Regions from separate parts of the Ligilactobacillus salivarius genome, predicted to be linked through region 4. Evidence: predicted binding sites of a transcription regulator. Region 4 holds the regulator's gene; each other region holds the start of a gene.
What was found. Region 4 encodes NrdR, which represses ribonucleotide reductase genes. Its sites were predicted from a motif close to ACACNATATATNGTGT; they were not measured.

Region 1 (3,862 bases), 670 kb from region 4:
GCTGTTGTGTCATTGATATATGAAATAGAGCCATTAGGTGCTACAGCTAATCTGTTTTGATGATATAAGCCGTATTTCATAACATTTTCTTTAAGACTAGTCCAGTCAGATTTTGTAGGTATAAAGATACCATCAAATAATTCTTTAATACGTGCATTTTTTGGTGCAAATTCTTGATTTAAATAAGTATCAAAGTAACTACCGTCAGCATATTTACTATTTTCAAAATTATCAAAAGTAACTTTTCTTTCTTTTGCAATTTTGTTTGAAGCTACTAAAGTCCAATAGTTTAGTAACATGAAATATACACTAGTAAATTCAAGAGCTTCAGGTGATCCATATTCAATTTGATTTTTAGCAAGGTAAGCATGTAACCCCATAGCACCTAAACCGATAGTATGAGCTAATCGATTTCCGTGTTGGATTGATGGAACAACATCAATATCCGATTTATCAGTAACAAAAGTTAAAGCTCTAGTCATAACTTCAACAGATTTACCGAAGTTAGGTGATGCCATAAGGTTAACAATATTAGTAGAACCTAAGTTACAGCTAATATCTGTCCCTAGAACTTCATATTCTTGACGATTATTAATTACTGAAGCACGTTGAACTTGTAAAATTTCGGAACATAAATTACTCATAACAATTTTTCCAGAAATAGGATTTACTCTATTAGCAGTATCTATGTTAATAACATAAGGATATCCAGATTCTTGTTGTAACTTAGAAATTTGTTCTTCTAAATCACGAGCTTTAATAACTTTCTTAGGAATATTTGGATTAGCAACCATATTATCATATTCTTTAGTGATATCCACATAAGAAAATGGTTTGTGGTAAACACGTTCAACTCCCCAAGGATCAAAAAGATACATGTCTTCATTTTTAGCTACTAATTCGTAGTATTTATCTGGAACTACTAATCCTAATGAAAGGGTCTTTACACGAATTTTTTCATCAGCATTTTCTTTTTTAGCAGATAAAAATGCTTCTATATCAGGATGGAAGACATTTAAATAAACAGCACCAGCACCTTGACGTTGACCAAGTTGGTTTGAATATGTAAAGCTATCTTCAAGTAACTTCATAACAGGAACGACACCAGATGCAGCTCCATGAATTCCTTTAATAGGAGCACCAGCACCGCGTAAATTGGAAAGATTAATACCAACACCACCACCAATACGTGATAATTGTAGGGCAGAATTAATATTTCTTCCGATTGAATTCATGTCATCAGTCATTTGGATTAAGAAACAAGATACCAGTTCTCCACGGCGTTTACGACCGGCATTCAAGAAACTTGGAGTAGCAGGTTGATATCTTTGATGGATTAATTCATCAGCTAATTCTAAAGCTAATTTTTCATCTCCATCACCAAAATAAAGAGCGTTAGTAGCAACTCTATCTATAAAGTTTTCTAAATAGTAGGCATTATCGTCAGTTTTTAAAGCGTACTGAGCATAAAATTTATATGCTGCCATAAAAGTTTTAAAATGAAAATCTTCTTTTTTTAGGTAATCATATAATTTTTCGATAAATTCAAATGAATATTTAGAAATAAACTCTTCTTCATAGTAGTTATTTTGAATTAAATAATTAATTCGTTCCTTAATTGAAGAAAATTGTTTAGTATTAGGCTTAACATTTTCATTTAAAAAGGCTTCAAGAGCCTCTTTATCTTTTCCTAATTGGATTTGACCATTTACAGGAATATTTATTTCATTATTTAAATCAAAATAAGTAACTTTACTAATATCAATGTCCTTTAGACTCAAGTTCCTTCACCGCTTTCTTAAAATTTGAAACATCAGTAGGAGTTCCATTAAATTCAAATGCATAAATTAATGGAACGTGATATTCGTAAGATAGATTTTTTGCTGTAAAGATAAATAATTCAGCAAAGTTACGATTACCAGTTCCAACAATTCCTTTAAGATAATGACTATTATTTTGATACTCTAAAAAGTCATTTATGGGTTCTGTTATCTGTTTATCATAAGTAGGTGTAATTAATACAAAGGGATCATTTACTTCAAAAAAAGGATTGGCAGCATCTATTTCAAAATATTCATAGTTGCTGCCTAATTTTTTGATAAATCTTTTTGTTTGTCCAGTTACCGTGAAGTAAACTATTTTCATTGAGCAATCAACTTCTTCAATAAGTCTGGACGGAAACCATTTACGATAGGGGAATCATTTTCTTCCAACACAGGTACAGCTTGGAATCCCTTGTTCTTTAAATAGTCAATATATTCAGGATTTTCAGAAATGTTGTGTTCTTCAAACTCAACGTTATGTTGTTTTAAAAATTTTTTTGTCATTTTACATTGAATACAATTGTTTTTAGTGAATAAATCTAATTTCATAAAAACTACCTCCGTAACTTCTTGTGTATTTAGTATACAATATATAGAGAAAAATTCAAGTCTAACTACACCATATATTGTGGGTTTTTAATAATAGTGTCCGACATGTTGTGTTAATGGGAATTTTGGTAAAAACAATAATTTGCTAAGGTAGAAAAAAATGCGTATTATTATAGATATAAATTACAGGAGAAAAAGACAATGACTAATTATTATTATTCTTCAAACCCAGACGTAGAACATAAAGAAAAAAAGTGGAATTTCGAATTGCTGGGAAATAACATACATTTTACAACAGATAATGGAGTTTTTTCAAAAAATACGGTTGATTTTGGTACAAGAGTACTATTAGAAACTATTGATGCTAATTTAGATTTAGATAATAAAAAAATACTAGATATGGGTTGCGGCTATGGCCCTATTGGATTGTCAATAGCAAAAGCATATCCAAATAGTCAGGTAGATATGGTAGATGTCAATGAACTAGCCCTTGAATTAGCCAAGAAAAATGCAGCAAATAACAATATAAATAACGTTAAAATTTTTAAATCTAGTCAATATGAAGATATTAATGAAACTGATTATGATTTGATAATTACAAATCCACCTATAAGAGCGGGAAAAGATGTTGTTCATGGGATTTTAGCAGGATCAAAGCAACATCTAAATCTCGGTGGCAGTATTGTAGCTGTAATTCAAAAGAAACAAGGTGCACCTTCTGCAATAAAGAAATTAAATGAAGTATTTGAAAATTGTCAAACTCTAAATAAGAAGAAGGGATATTTTATTTTACAAAGTGAAATGATTAAATAGCGAGGTGATTTTCTTGCCATTGACTGATGAACAAAAAGTGAAATTTATGAAAGAAGCTTTATTTGAAGCAAAATTAGCAGCTAAGATTGGAGAGGTGCCAATTGGCTGTGTAATTGTAAAAGATGGAAAAATCATTGGGAGAGGGCATAACTTAAGGGAACATAGTCAGAATGCTACACTACATGCAGAAATGTTAGCCATTGAGGAAGCAAATGAAACAGTTAATAGTTGGAGGTTAGTCGATACTCAACTTTTTGTAACATTAGAACCTTGTCCAATGTGCAGTGGAGCGATTATTAATTCAAGAATTCCTGAAGTATATTATGGTGCATCTGATCCTAAAGCAGGAACTGTAGGAACATTGATGAATTTACTTGAAGATAGCAGATTTAATCATCAATCATTTGTAGAAAAAGGAATTTTAGAAAATGAATGTGCTTCTATTCTGAAAGATTTTTTTAAATCAATTAGGAAAAAAATGAAGAAAAAAAGAAAAAATCGAGTGAAAGACTAGATATTTTTGACTAATTCGTGTATCATAGTATTTGCCGCAAGGCCTTGAGGCAATGTTGTCTTTGTGAAGCGTGTCAGGTCCGGAAGGAAGCAGCACTAAGCAGAGTTCGCATGTGCCTTAAGTTAATATGAAATGTTAACTCTCGGTTTTGTTCTTGGAGCAA
Region 2 (3,862 bases), 680 kb from region 4:
AGTATCCCCAAATTACAGATTCATTAGCTTTTTGTGTTGTAAAGTGTGGTTGATGATGTACAACAATCGACATATTAACATCTTTATGTCCTAATGGTGTAATAGGTTCAGTTGAAATGAATGAATTTAAAGCATTTCCTGGAACTTGTGTTGTAATTCTAGTGATTTCATTTAATAAAATATGATTCTTAGTTGTTAAAGTAAAACTTACCCATTCTGATGCATCTCTATCATTGAAGAATTTATCAGGATTTCCCAGGTTATAAAATCTTTCGCATGCTTTCTTCCATAATGATGAAGCTGCCCCATAATCCATATTTTCAGGAGCTGGCGTGTTGAAATCACCTAAAGTTGCAGAATCTGTGATAGATCCGTTAGTAAAGAAGACAACTGTTTCATCATCTACAGTTACGTGTTCTACTGTGCCTTGTTCGATGTTTTCCATTTCTAAACCAGTTACAGTAATTTCATCTTGCATTGGTGTATCTTTAAATTCAAAATCTGTAACTCGTCTGTTCATAACAAAATTACATCCTTGTCCTTCAAGATACTTAATTAGTGGTAACATAATACTTTCATATTGGTTGTAACGTGTACGATTTACCCCTACTAAATGTTCAATTTGAGTAAATTCATAAATCATCTGATGCATGTAACGTCTTAATTCTTGAGCTGATGATTGTGTTCTAAATGCAAAAGTTGTTTCCCACATGTACCAGAAATTAGTTTGGAAAATATGTGGTGAATCTTCAAAATATTCTGCAATTGTCACATTATCTAATTTTTCTTCTTGATTATCAGGCATCATCACTAAACGTGAAAGTAATATTCTATCTAGGTTATTTAAACCAAGCTTGTGACCATCAACGATTCCCTTGCCTCCTTGAAGCAAACGAGCCTTATCATAGGTACGATGTTTACTATCAAAATCACGTGTATCTTCAGCAGCCGTCATGCCTGGTTCTGTAACTGAAGGAATTCTGTCCAATAAATCCATCAAATCAACGTATGTACGATAGTTTAACATACGTCCACCACGAGCAATAAATCCCTTTGTATTTTCCATTGGATGATTTTTATTCCAATATTCTTCAGCAGCTTCAGAAGCAGTAGATCCGTCATTAGCACCATGTGTATCTAAAGCATAGAAAGTAATATCTTTACCATTCCAATTTCCTTCTTGAATCAAATAAACTGCACCAGCCATATTTGCTAGACCAGCACCTATCATTATAGCTTTTTTCTTCAACATAAAGATCACCTCACAAAACTATTTAAAAACGTTTTCAATATATATTATAAACTTTTTTGTCGTCACTAAAAGAGAGATTCGACATTTTAATAAAAATGTATCAATATTTAATGGATTTTAATAATATAAAAAAAATCGGACCTAAAGCCCGATTCCTAGTTTTCTTAATTCAAAAATGCTTGATGTTTCTTTCTTAAATGTTCAAATTGTTCTTCACTAATATTACCTAGCTCTAACAATTTATTTTCTACAGTTTCTAGAACTTGAACACGATCTTCCTTACTTTCCATAAAGTCGTATTTATCACCGTCAATGATCAAAAGTGGTGAAGCATCATATTCCTTCATCCAGATATCGTAATGCTTCAATAGTCTTTGATAGTAATCTACCAAGGAAGGATCTTTTTCAATTAATTCATAATCACGACCACGTTTTTCAATTCTCTTAATCATTGTTTCATATGAAACTTTGATTGTGATCATCAAGTCAGGTGATTTTTTATGTGAAGCAAGTGGTAATTCTTCCATCATGTTGTGCAATAAACTCTTATAGATATCATATTCTACTTGAGTTGCGTTTCCCATTTCAGTGTTCATACGCATAAAGATTTCATCTTCATAAATTGAACGATCCAAAATGTTGTTATCATCTTGCATAGCTTTCTTTATCATCGCAAAACGACGATTTAAAAAGAATGTTTGTAACAAGTAAGCATATGGATTAGTTGCTTCCTTATCCCCTTCAGCACGCTTTTTAGCAGCAATTTCATTTCCCTTATAAAAAATTGGTAATACAGGGTTATCCTTTACTGGTTCGTAATATGCCTTAGTCCCTAATTCTTTCGCTAAAATTTCTGTTAAACTTGACTTGCCAGAGCCAATAATACCCGATAATGTAATCAAAATGATTGAAGCATCCTTTCTTTTCTAAATAATATCCATAATTGCGAGCAAAAAAATATGCTACACGCAGCAGCATTTCAATAAAGTTCTGGTATAAACCAGACTATCCTATATAATAATACACATCTTGATCTAAAAAATAAAGAATTATTTTTCGGTATCTTGTATTTAAAATAATATTAAGGTACCATATGTTGTATCATCATTAATTAATATACATATTTAAGGAGAATTGTAATGGCAAAAATTTATCTTGCGGCTCCATTTTTCAGTGACGGCCAACACGAACGTATCAATCAAGTAAAAGAAGCTCTTGAAACTAATAAGACTGTATCTAGTATTTTTGTACCTGAAGAACATTCATATGAACATGCTGAATTTGGATCACTAGAATGGCAAAAAGCTACTTTTACTCTTGATATCAATAATATTTACACGGCTGATGCTGTAGTTGCAATTATTGATTATAAGAAAGAAGAAAGTGATAACGAAGCTGATTCTGGTACAGCTTTTGAAATTGGCCTTGCTTTTGGTACTAATACACCTGTCATTGTAGTTCAATTCGATGCTGAAAAGGAATTAAATCTCATGATTTCTCAAGCTCTTACAGCTTACTTTGACGCAAGCAAAGGTGAATTATCTGATTTAGCAAATTATGATTTCAATGAATTGATGCCTAAATTAGCTAATCGCCCAGTTATCTAAACTCTTTTCACTACCAGTATTATCATGTTACTGGTAGTTTTTTATATATTTTTTTAAGAAGGTGTTATTTATGAATGCTGAACTTAATCGTAAAACAGCAATTAAAGAAGTGCTTCCTACTGCATTCGGCTATATTGGTATTGGAATTGCTTTTGGGATTGTTAGTAAAGCCGCTGGTTTGTCGGCTTTGCAAGCTGGTCTTATGAGCTTGATTGCCTACGGAGGATCTGCACAATTTATTATCGTAAGTATGCTGTTAGTACATAGTCCTATTATTTCCATCATTACAGCTGCTTTTCTCGTTAATTCACGTATGATTTTAATGAGTTTAGTAACTGCTAAATACTTCAAAAACGATAGTATGTTACATAATATCCTAATTGGATCCTTGTTAACAGATGAAAGCTTTGCTTTGGCAATGAATAAACTCAACTATACAAATAATAAACTCAATTTTGCTTGGTTTGACACAGCCAATTGGTTCGCATACTTCGTCTGGTTTTTCTCTTCAGTTTTAGGTGCTTTAGTGGGAAATTTTATCGAAAATCCCACTAATCTAGGAATCGATTTTGCCTTGGTAGCTATGTTTATAGGTTTGTTATACCTACAAATGATTTCTGATAAGTCATTAAAATTAAGTCTACAGCTTTTAGTAGTAGTTGCTACCTTTATCCTTGTTTATTTAGGACTTATTTTTATACCTAGCAATCTTTTAATTATTATTGTCACATTATTAGGGTGTGCAGTAGGGATGGTGTTGAAACATGTCCTCTTTTAATTATGTCTTACTCACAATCATTGGTTGTGGATTTGCAATGTGGCTTTCAAAAGTACTGCCATTTATTTTACTTAAGAAATTCTCTTTACCAGCAATTGTTATTGAATATCTGAGCTTCGTTCCAATTGTTATTATGTCTGCCTTGTGGTTTAGTCAACTTTTCACTCAACACTTGGGACATCTTCCTAACATTAACTGGGAAAATCTTCTGGCATCTTTGCCAAC
Region 3 (3,862 bases), 800 kb from region 4:
TGGACCATGGACCGTAGGTCGTTGGGAAAGTTTTACAGCCCCAGAACAAGAAGGCTATACAGCAATTCCAGGTACAGTAGATGAAGTAGAAGTAACTTCAGAAAGTTTAGACGCAGTGGTAGACATCTACTATCGAGCAGATGAACCAGCAATAGTAGAAGAAAAAGAAGAAAAGACAATCACGCGAACAATTAATGTACACTTACCAAATGGTGAAGTTCAAACAACAAGACAGCCAGTAACCTTGGAAAGGAAGTACACGAGTGTAGCAGGCAGCGACGAGAAGAAATATGGGCCATGGACCGTAGGTCGTTGGGAAAGCTTTACAGCCCCAGAACAAGAAGGCTACACAGCAATTCCAGGTACAGTAGATGAAGTAGAAGTAGCTTCAGAAAGTTTAGACGCAGTGGTAGACATCTACTATCGAGCAGATGAACCAGCAATAGTAGAAGGAAAAGAAGAAAAGACAATCACACGAACAATTAATGTACACTTGCCAAATGGTGAAGTTCAAACAACAAGACAGCCAGTAACCTTGGAAAGGAAGTATACGAGTGTAGCAGGCGGCGACGAGAAGAAGTATGGACCATGGACCGTAGGTCGTTGGGAAAGCTTTACAGCCCCAGAACAAGAAGGCTACACAGCAATTCCAGGCACAGTAGATGGAGTAGAAGTAACTTCAGAAAGTTTGGACGCAGTGGTAGATATCTACTATCGAGCAGATGAACCAGCAATAGTAGAAGAATTAGAAGAAGTGACAGATGATCCAACTCCAGAAACTTCTACAACTAGTCCAACTCCAAAAAACATCACAAACGCAAAAGGGAAGACAGCTACACCTGAATTAAAAAATATGGATACTAAGTCTAAGGTCTTTCAAAATAAACTTCCACAAACTGGAAATAAAGTAGGGACCATTTACTCGATTATTGGATTACTTTTGACGTCTATTCTTGGAGTATGGGAGATTATTCGAAAACGTTAAAAAATTGATGTGATATATTAAGTAACGAAATTTTTTCTTAAAATAGTTATAATAGATGGCACTAAGCTCAATATTAACGAGATTTAGTGCCGTCTTTTTATGAACTACTAGAAAGTATAAAAAAATAAACAGTTAAATGTTATTATGTGTAGTGTTAATTAATAAAATTTTTAGAGGTGAAATCGTATTCTATGGAAAATAAAGAAGAATGGAAATAAGTAGAGAATCTTACAAGAGAAGCTTTTTGGAATAAATATCATCCTGGATTTTCTGAACATTATATTCTTCATAAATTTAGAAAACGTTCTGATTTTGTAAAAGAATTAGATTATGTTTTAGTTAAAGGTAGGTGTTCCCCATATTATGTGGGGGAGAATTTTTGTCAAATATTCAGCATAAATTTAATGAAAGATCTATCAGGTAATTATCCGGTAGATCTTTTATTTAAAGTTAGAAAAAATTATACAAGAAACTCATGTTAAATTACGTGATAACTCTTAATAGAATTATGTCTTTATCCTAACTTAACCTAAAACTATCGTTTCTTAACGGTTAAATTAGGGATTCTGGGAACACAGTATAACTTTTCACTAAATTGTTAGAGGTCACTGTTTTGTTACCATGGCGTGTTCCGTACCGTAATGAGCGATAAAATAACGCAGCGTCAAACTTGATAAAAATCTAGTTTGACGCTGTTATATTAATTAAATGGATCCCAAGTATATTTAGCGCGTTGACCACCGATCAATTTAGGACGTGAACGCAAGAACGTAACATGGGCTTTGCCAATTTCAGTAACACTTGTTCTAACGGGAATTTGTACAAATTTTACATGCATACCAATAGAAGTATCCCCAATATCCATACCAGCTTTCGCAGTGATATGTTCAACTTCTACTGGGTTATCAAAAGCTTCAAATGCTGCGATTTGACCAGCTCCACCAGCATGTAGAGACGGATAAACTGTGACAACTTCCAAATTATTCTTTTCAGCAACACTTTCTTCAACAACTAAAGCACGGTTCAAATGTTCACAACCTTGAACTGCAAGATGTACACCTATTTCTTTAAGGCGATCGTTGATTGTATTTACGACTGTGCGACCGATATCAATATTTGAATGCTTACCAATATGTTGTCCTTGTATTTCACTAGTACTCATACCTAGTACAAAAATATCATCTTTTTTTAAATTAGCTTGTTCAAGCAACTCATTAAGTGCTTGTAAAGTTTTTTCTTTGATTTCAGTTAATTCCATTTTCTCACCACCAATAATTGCTATATGTCCTATTATAACGCAAGTTTGAGAAAAAATATTATTCAATAGATTGTATACTATATATAGTGTGATATTTTATTTTTTGACACTATATATTGTATTAGATGGAGTTAACGTGTAATATATATAGTATAATTAAATGAAAGAAAGGAAAATGTACCATGTTGGATTTGAAAACAGATAAAAATAGTATAAAAGTTATAAAAGAAGTACCAAGTTACTTTATTAAAAGAGATGGAGTAAAATTTTCCTTTGCTTTATATAAATTAAAATTAGTACTAAATGCAATGGATTTATCGGGTAAGATCCAAGAAAATGTAATTAGTGGAATACTAAATAAATTAGTAGGAAAAGACGAAGTAAGTGCACAGGAAGTAGCAACTGCTTTTGTAGATACGTTAAAAGAGCTAGGTTTAGATGATAAAGCTCAAGCTTACATAGAATATCGTAAACAAGATGAAGAAAAATGGGAAGAACAAACAAATCCAACAGAAAGACTAGCTAGACTTCAAGGAAAGGATCCAAGTTTAGTTCATGAAAATGCTAATAAGGATAGTAAAGTTTTTAATACGCAACGTGATTTAACAGCCGGAACTGTTGGAAAGACACTAGGTTTGAAGATGATGCCTGAACACGTTGCTAAGGCTCATTTACGTGGTGATATTCATTATCATGACTTGGACTATACACCATGGAGTCCCATGACTAATTGTTGTTTAATTGACTTTAAAGAAATGTTGACCCATGGATTTAAGATTGGTAATGCAGAAGTGGAAAGCCCTCATTCTATTCAAACTGCAACAGCACAAATGGCACAAATCATCGCCAACGTTGCTTCTTCTCAATATGGTGGTTGTTCTGCTGATAGAATTGATGAAGTTTTAGCACCATTTGCGATGAAGAATTATCACAAGCACTTGAAGGAAAGTGAAGAATTTATCACTGATGAGGATAAAATCAAGGCTTTTGCAGTTAAAAGAACTAAAAAAGATATTTATGATGCGATGCAAGCATTAGAGTATGAGATTAATACACTATTTTCATCACAAGGTCAAACACCATTTACTACTTTAGGCTTCGGTTTGGGAACTTCATGGATTGAAAGAGAAATTCAAAAATCAATTTTGAAAATTAGAATTGCTGGATTGGGTAAAGAAAAGAGAACTGCTATTTTTCCAAAGTTGGTTTTCACAATCAAGAAAGGTGTAAATTTGAAGCCTGAAGATCCTAACTACGACATCAAAGAATTGGCAGTTGAATGTGCTACTAAGAGAATGTATCCTGATGTTTTAATGTACGACAAGATTAAAGAGTTAACAGGTAGTTTCAAAGCGCCAATGGGTTGTCGCTCATTCTTGCAAGGTTGGAAGGATGAAAATGGTCAAGAAGTTAACTCTGGACGGATGAATTTAGGGGTAGTAACAGTTAATTTACCAAGAATAGCCTTAAAAGCTAATGGAGATAAAGATCTATTTTGGCAAATTTTTGATGAGGAAATGCAAGTTGCTAAATCCGCATTAGTTTTCAAGGTTAAACGAGTATTGGATGCTAGTCCTGAAAATGCACCTATTTTGTATCAATTTGGTGCTTTCGGCAAG
Region 4 (3,862 bases):
ATTTTCTACTAGTCTTTTACTAAGTTCCTTTCCCATATCTTCCACATAGCTCACCTACTTTCCATTTATTTTTTTCAATAGCTCGTCAATTTCTTTATTTTCTTTCTTTCCAACATCTGTTAGCTTATTCTTTCCCTTTTCTTTAGCCCATTCAGGTAATTTCTCTTTAACAATTACATTACTTTTGCGGCCTTTTGAATCTTTTTTTGTCGCTTTGCGTTGTAGTGATTTTTCTCGAGTGAAACTTTTAACGTAAGTCATCGCTTCTTGAGCGTTTTTTATTTTTTTCTTTGTCCAATCAGCAGCAATTCTTTCAAATGTTCCTTTTAAGATGGTAGAACTATCTTGAACAACTAACAAATAATGAATTAAAACATTAATAACTTCATTTGGTAACATCTGCTTTTCTACCAATGTTTTTACAGCATACCTTTCATTAGCAGTGACAAAACTTCCTAACTCATTTTTTAGAATCTCTAAAAATTCTAATGGAACATAGGCTTTAAAAGCATTAACTAAAGGATCAATATTCTTATCTTTTTCGTCATCTTTAGCTTTAGCCGTTTCTACTATCTTGTTTTTCTTAAAGTTTCTTCGAATTCCGCTATCAAAATTTTTTTGAGCTAATTTTTTAAATTCATTATAATCAATCTTATTATTTGTTACATTAATTGCTTTTTCTAAAAGTTTTACTAATTGAAATTCATCTATACCATAAACTAATTTGACACTTTTAATAATATCTAAGTGATTCATAACATCATCTGAACTTACATATGAGTTCTTTATGAAATCACTAAAAACTGTCATGTCTAATGACACCTTTTGACGATTAATAAGAGATTCATCATTTAAAATCTTACTATTATTTAATTGAGCTTGTAAAACAATATTATCTTTATTTAAATTAAATACATCAAAAAATTGCTTTGTAACTTCTTTTTTATCATGATAATTATTATCAAATTTATTCCATAAAGATAATTTTTTAAATTTTTCATTTCCAACCATTTCTAATAACGCCGTGCTTAATAAATCATCTGTAAAAAATTTCACTTCGTTTAATGGTTTTTGAAGTTCATAGATATGATACTTACCTAATTTATCTTCACCTTCAAATGTTTTTATAAGCCCCGTAGCCTCAAGTTTCAAACGTGCATCATATAACTCAGGAATACTTATCCCTAAGCCATCTATAATATTCTTATTCAGTTTTCTCTCACTTAATATTAATTTAGGGTCAATTTCAAAACGTAAATATGAATATAATGCTACCGCTACAATACCTATTATTGGCTGATACAGCACTTGAACAATTTCAATATCATGATTATCTATATAGGTAGATGCAGATACCAAATATCCATCTTTTGGTGATAGTTTATTCAATGCGCTATCCATAAACTCATCCTAATCTTTCGAATTATTTTCTTCACGATCCATTAATTCCCTTAATTCATCAGCAAAGGCGTGCATATCTTTAAATTCCCTATAAACACTCGCATATCTAATATAGGCAACTTCATCAACATCAGCCAATATTTTCATTACATATTCTCCAATTAATTGGCTTGAGACTTCGGTTCCTCCAACAGAGCGTAGTTTATTTTCAACTTTATCAACTATTTCTGTAATTTCATCTATTCCTACAGGACGTTTTTCAGCAGCTCTTACAATTCCCCTTAGCAATTTTTCTCTTTGAAATTCTTCCCTTGTTCCGTTCTTCTTAATAACTAATAAAGGGGTTACTTCGACTCTCTCAAATGTTGTGAATCGATATCCACACTGCTCACATTCTCGGCGTCTTCTAATGGCATGTCCATTATCCGCTGGTCTACTATCTACAACTCTAGAACCGTTTTTATGACAATTTGGGCATTTCATAGTTGTAGCTCACCTCATTTCTCTAACATTAAATTATTTCTCTCTAGCCATTCTATCACTTGATTATGAGTATCTTCAATACTTCTTGAATTATCAATGACAATATCAGCTTTGGAATTTCTTTCTGCACTATCTAATTGAGCAGATATTCTTTTCAACGCTTTATCCCTAGTTAGTCCATCTCTTTGTATCAATCTTTCTATTTGTAATTCTTTGGGAATGTATATGACCATTGTAAAATCACACATCTTATCATATCCACCTTCAAATAACAAAGGAATATCTAAGATTAATACATCTGCACCTTGCTTTTTATAATATTCAATTTGATTAATTATTTCTGTGCGTATTTTTTTACTCAATATTTTATTAAGTAACTCTCTTTTGTCCTTGTTTTCAAAAACTATTTCACCTAATTTTTTTCTATTTAAACTTCCATCAGATTGTAAAATATCATTTCCAAAAAAATGACTAATTTCTTTTAAACCTTCTGTATGTGGCTCCACAACTTTACGAGAAACTTTATCAGCGTCAATAATTGGATATCCCATCTCTTTTAAATATGTGCTAACAGTTGTCTTTCCTGAAGCTATTCCGCCAGTTAATCCTAAAATTTTCATAATTTTACCACCTGACACTTAGGACAAAAATGTGTTCCTCTCTGACCTACAACAATTCTTTGAATTGGTGTTCCGCATCTCTCACAAGGATCCCCTGTTCTTTGATAAGCATGTAAGCTAAACTGAAATCCTCCAGAATGTCTAAATGCATCTGTATATGATCTAATTGTAGTTCCTCCGGCTTCGGTAGCTAACGCTAGTTCTTTAATAATATTATCTCGTAAAACTTCAATTTCCTCTTTAGTTAATTTATTTGCCGGTGTTTCAGGATGAATTTTACTCATCCACAACACTTCATCTGCATAAATATTTCCCAAACCTGCCACTATCGTTTGATCTAATAAAGCATTTTTTATAGCTTTTTTTCTCCTTTTCAAATTTTTAGAAAAATCTTCAACTATAAAGGTTTCCTCTTTAGGTTCTGGTCCTAATTTAGCTAAACCAGCTGTTTGCATTTCCATTCCCGTTTTAACCAATTGCATCCTGCCAAACTTTCTAACATCGTTATATCTAAGTGATGTCCCATCTGTAAAATCAAATACTACGTGGGTATGTTTTTCAACTTCTTTTGTACTTGGTTCAACGAAATATTTCCCTTCCATTCTCAAATGGGAAATCATTGTCAAATCACTACTAAATCTAAATAATAGATATTTCCCACGTCTATCAATTTTTTTAATAGTTTTATTTGTTAGTTTTTCTATGAATTCTGTCTCTTCATTAATTATAGTTTTAGAATACAACACTCTAATATCTTTTATTTTTTTATTTAAGACTAGTTTCTCTAGTCCTCTACGTACTGTTTCAACTTCTGGTAATTCAGGCATTATCTCACCTTCCTACTTCGTATCAAACCAAGTTTGTCCATGCTTACTTTCAACTTTTAACGGTACATCCAGCTTAACTGCTGAATCCATAACTTTTGGAACCATATCCTCTAATAATGGAATTTCTTCTGTTGGTGCTTCAAAGATTAATTCGTCATGTACTTGAAGTAGCATTTTTGCTTGCAAATTCTTTTCTTTTAACATTTCTTGCATATTAATCATCGCAACCTTAATAATATCAGCTGCACTACCCTGAATTGGTGAATTCATAGCTGTTCTTTCAGCAAAAGAGCGTAAATTAAAATTACGACTCTTTATATCAGGTAGATATCGTCTTCTGTTAAAAATAGTTTCTACATATCCATTTTCTTTAGCAAATTCAACAATTTTTTCCATATAATCTTTTACGCCAGAAAATGTATCTAAATAAGTATCTATAAATTGTTTAGCCTGTTTTCTTGATATCCCTATATTTTGTGATAAACCGTAATCGCTAATACCATATACAATTCCAAAATTAACAGCTTTAGC

Region 1: nrdH (glutaredoxin-like protein NrdH) is a predicted target of NrdR. The motif match lies at 2,440-2,455, and genes of this name have one in related genera.
Region 2: PTA89_RS08375 (deoxynucleoside kinase) is a predicted target of NrdR. The motif match lies at 2,339-2,354, and genes of this name have one in related genera.
Region 3: nrdD (anaerobic ribonucleoside-triphosphate reductase) is a predicted target of NrdR. The motif match lies at 2,318-2,333, and genes of this name have one in related genera.

Annotation. Positions count from the first base shown of each region.
Region 1 covers NZ_CP117983.1:1,256,081-1,259,942, reverse strand. Annotated here, with positions in the region: gene nrdE (class 1b ribonucleoside-diphosphate reductase subunit alpha) at 1-1,781, opposite strand, end outside; gene nrdI (class Ib ribonucleoside-diphosphate reductase assembly flavoprotein NrdI) at 1,762-2,145, opposite strand; gene nrdH (glutaredoxin-like protein NrdH) at 2,142-2,372, opposite strand; gene PTA89_RS06215 (class I SAM-dependent methyltransferase) at 2,574-3,185, shown strand; gene tadA (tRNA adenosine(34) deaminase TadA) at 3,199-3,699, shown strand; RNA gene ffs (signal recognition particle sRNA small type) at 3,741-3,826, shown strand.
Region 2 covers NZ_CP117983.1:1,709,875-1,713,736, forward strand. Annotated here, with positions in the region: gene PTA89_RS08370 (oleate hydratase) at 1-1,252, opposite strand, end outside; gene PTA89_RS08375 (deoxynucleoside kinase) at 1,417-2,154, opposite strand; gene PTA89_RS08380 (nucleoside 2-deoxyribosyltransferase) at 2,392-2,859, shown strand; gene PTA89_RS08385 (AzlC family ABC transporter permease) at 2,930-3,637, shown strand; gene PTA89_RS08390 (AzlD domain-containing protein) at 3,624-3,862, shown strand, end outside.
Region 3 covers NZ_CP117983.1:1,386,197-1,390,058, reverse strand. Annotated here, with positions in the region: gene PTA89_RS06835 (mucin-binding protein) at 1-985, shown strand, start outside; gene PTA89_RS06830 (TIGR01440 family protein) at 1,686-2,243, opposite strand; gene nrdD (anaerobic ribonucleoside-triphosphate reductase) at 2,426-3,862, shown strand, end outside.
Region 4 covers NZ_CP117983.1:586,542-590,403, reverse strand. Annotated here, with positions in the region: gene dnaI (primosomal protein DnaI) at 1-45, opposite strand, end outside; gene PTA89_RS02810 (DnaD domain protein) at 55-1,401, opposite strand; gene nrdR (transcriptional regulator NrdR) at 1,411-1,884, opposite strand; gene coaE (dephospho-CoA kinase) at 1,899-2,504, opposite strand; gene mutM (DNA-formamidopyrimidine glycosylase) at 2,501-3,331, opposite strand; gene polA (DNA polymerase I) at 3,344-3,862, opposite strand, start outside.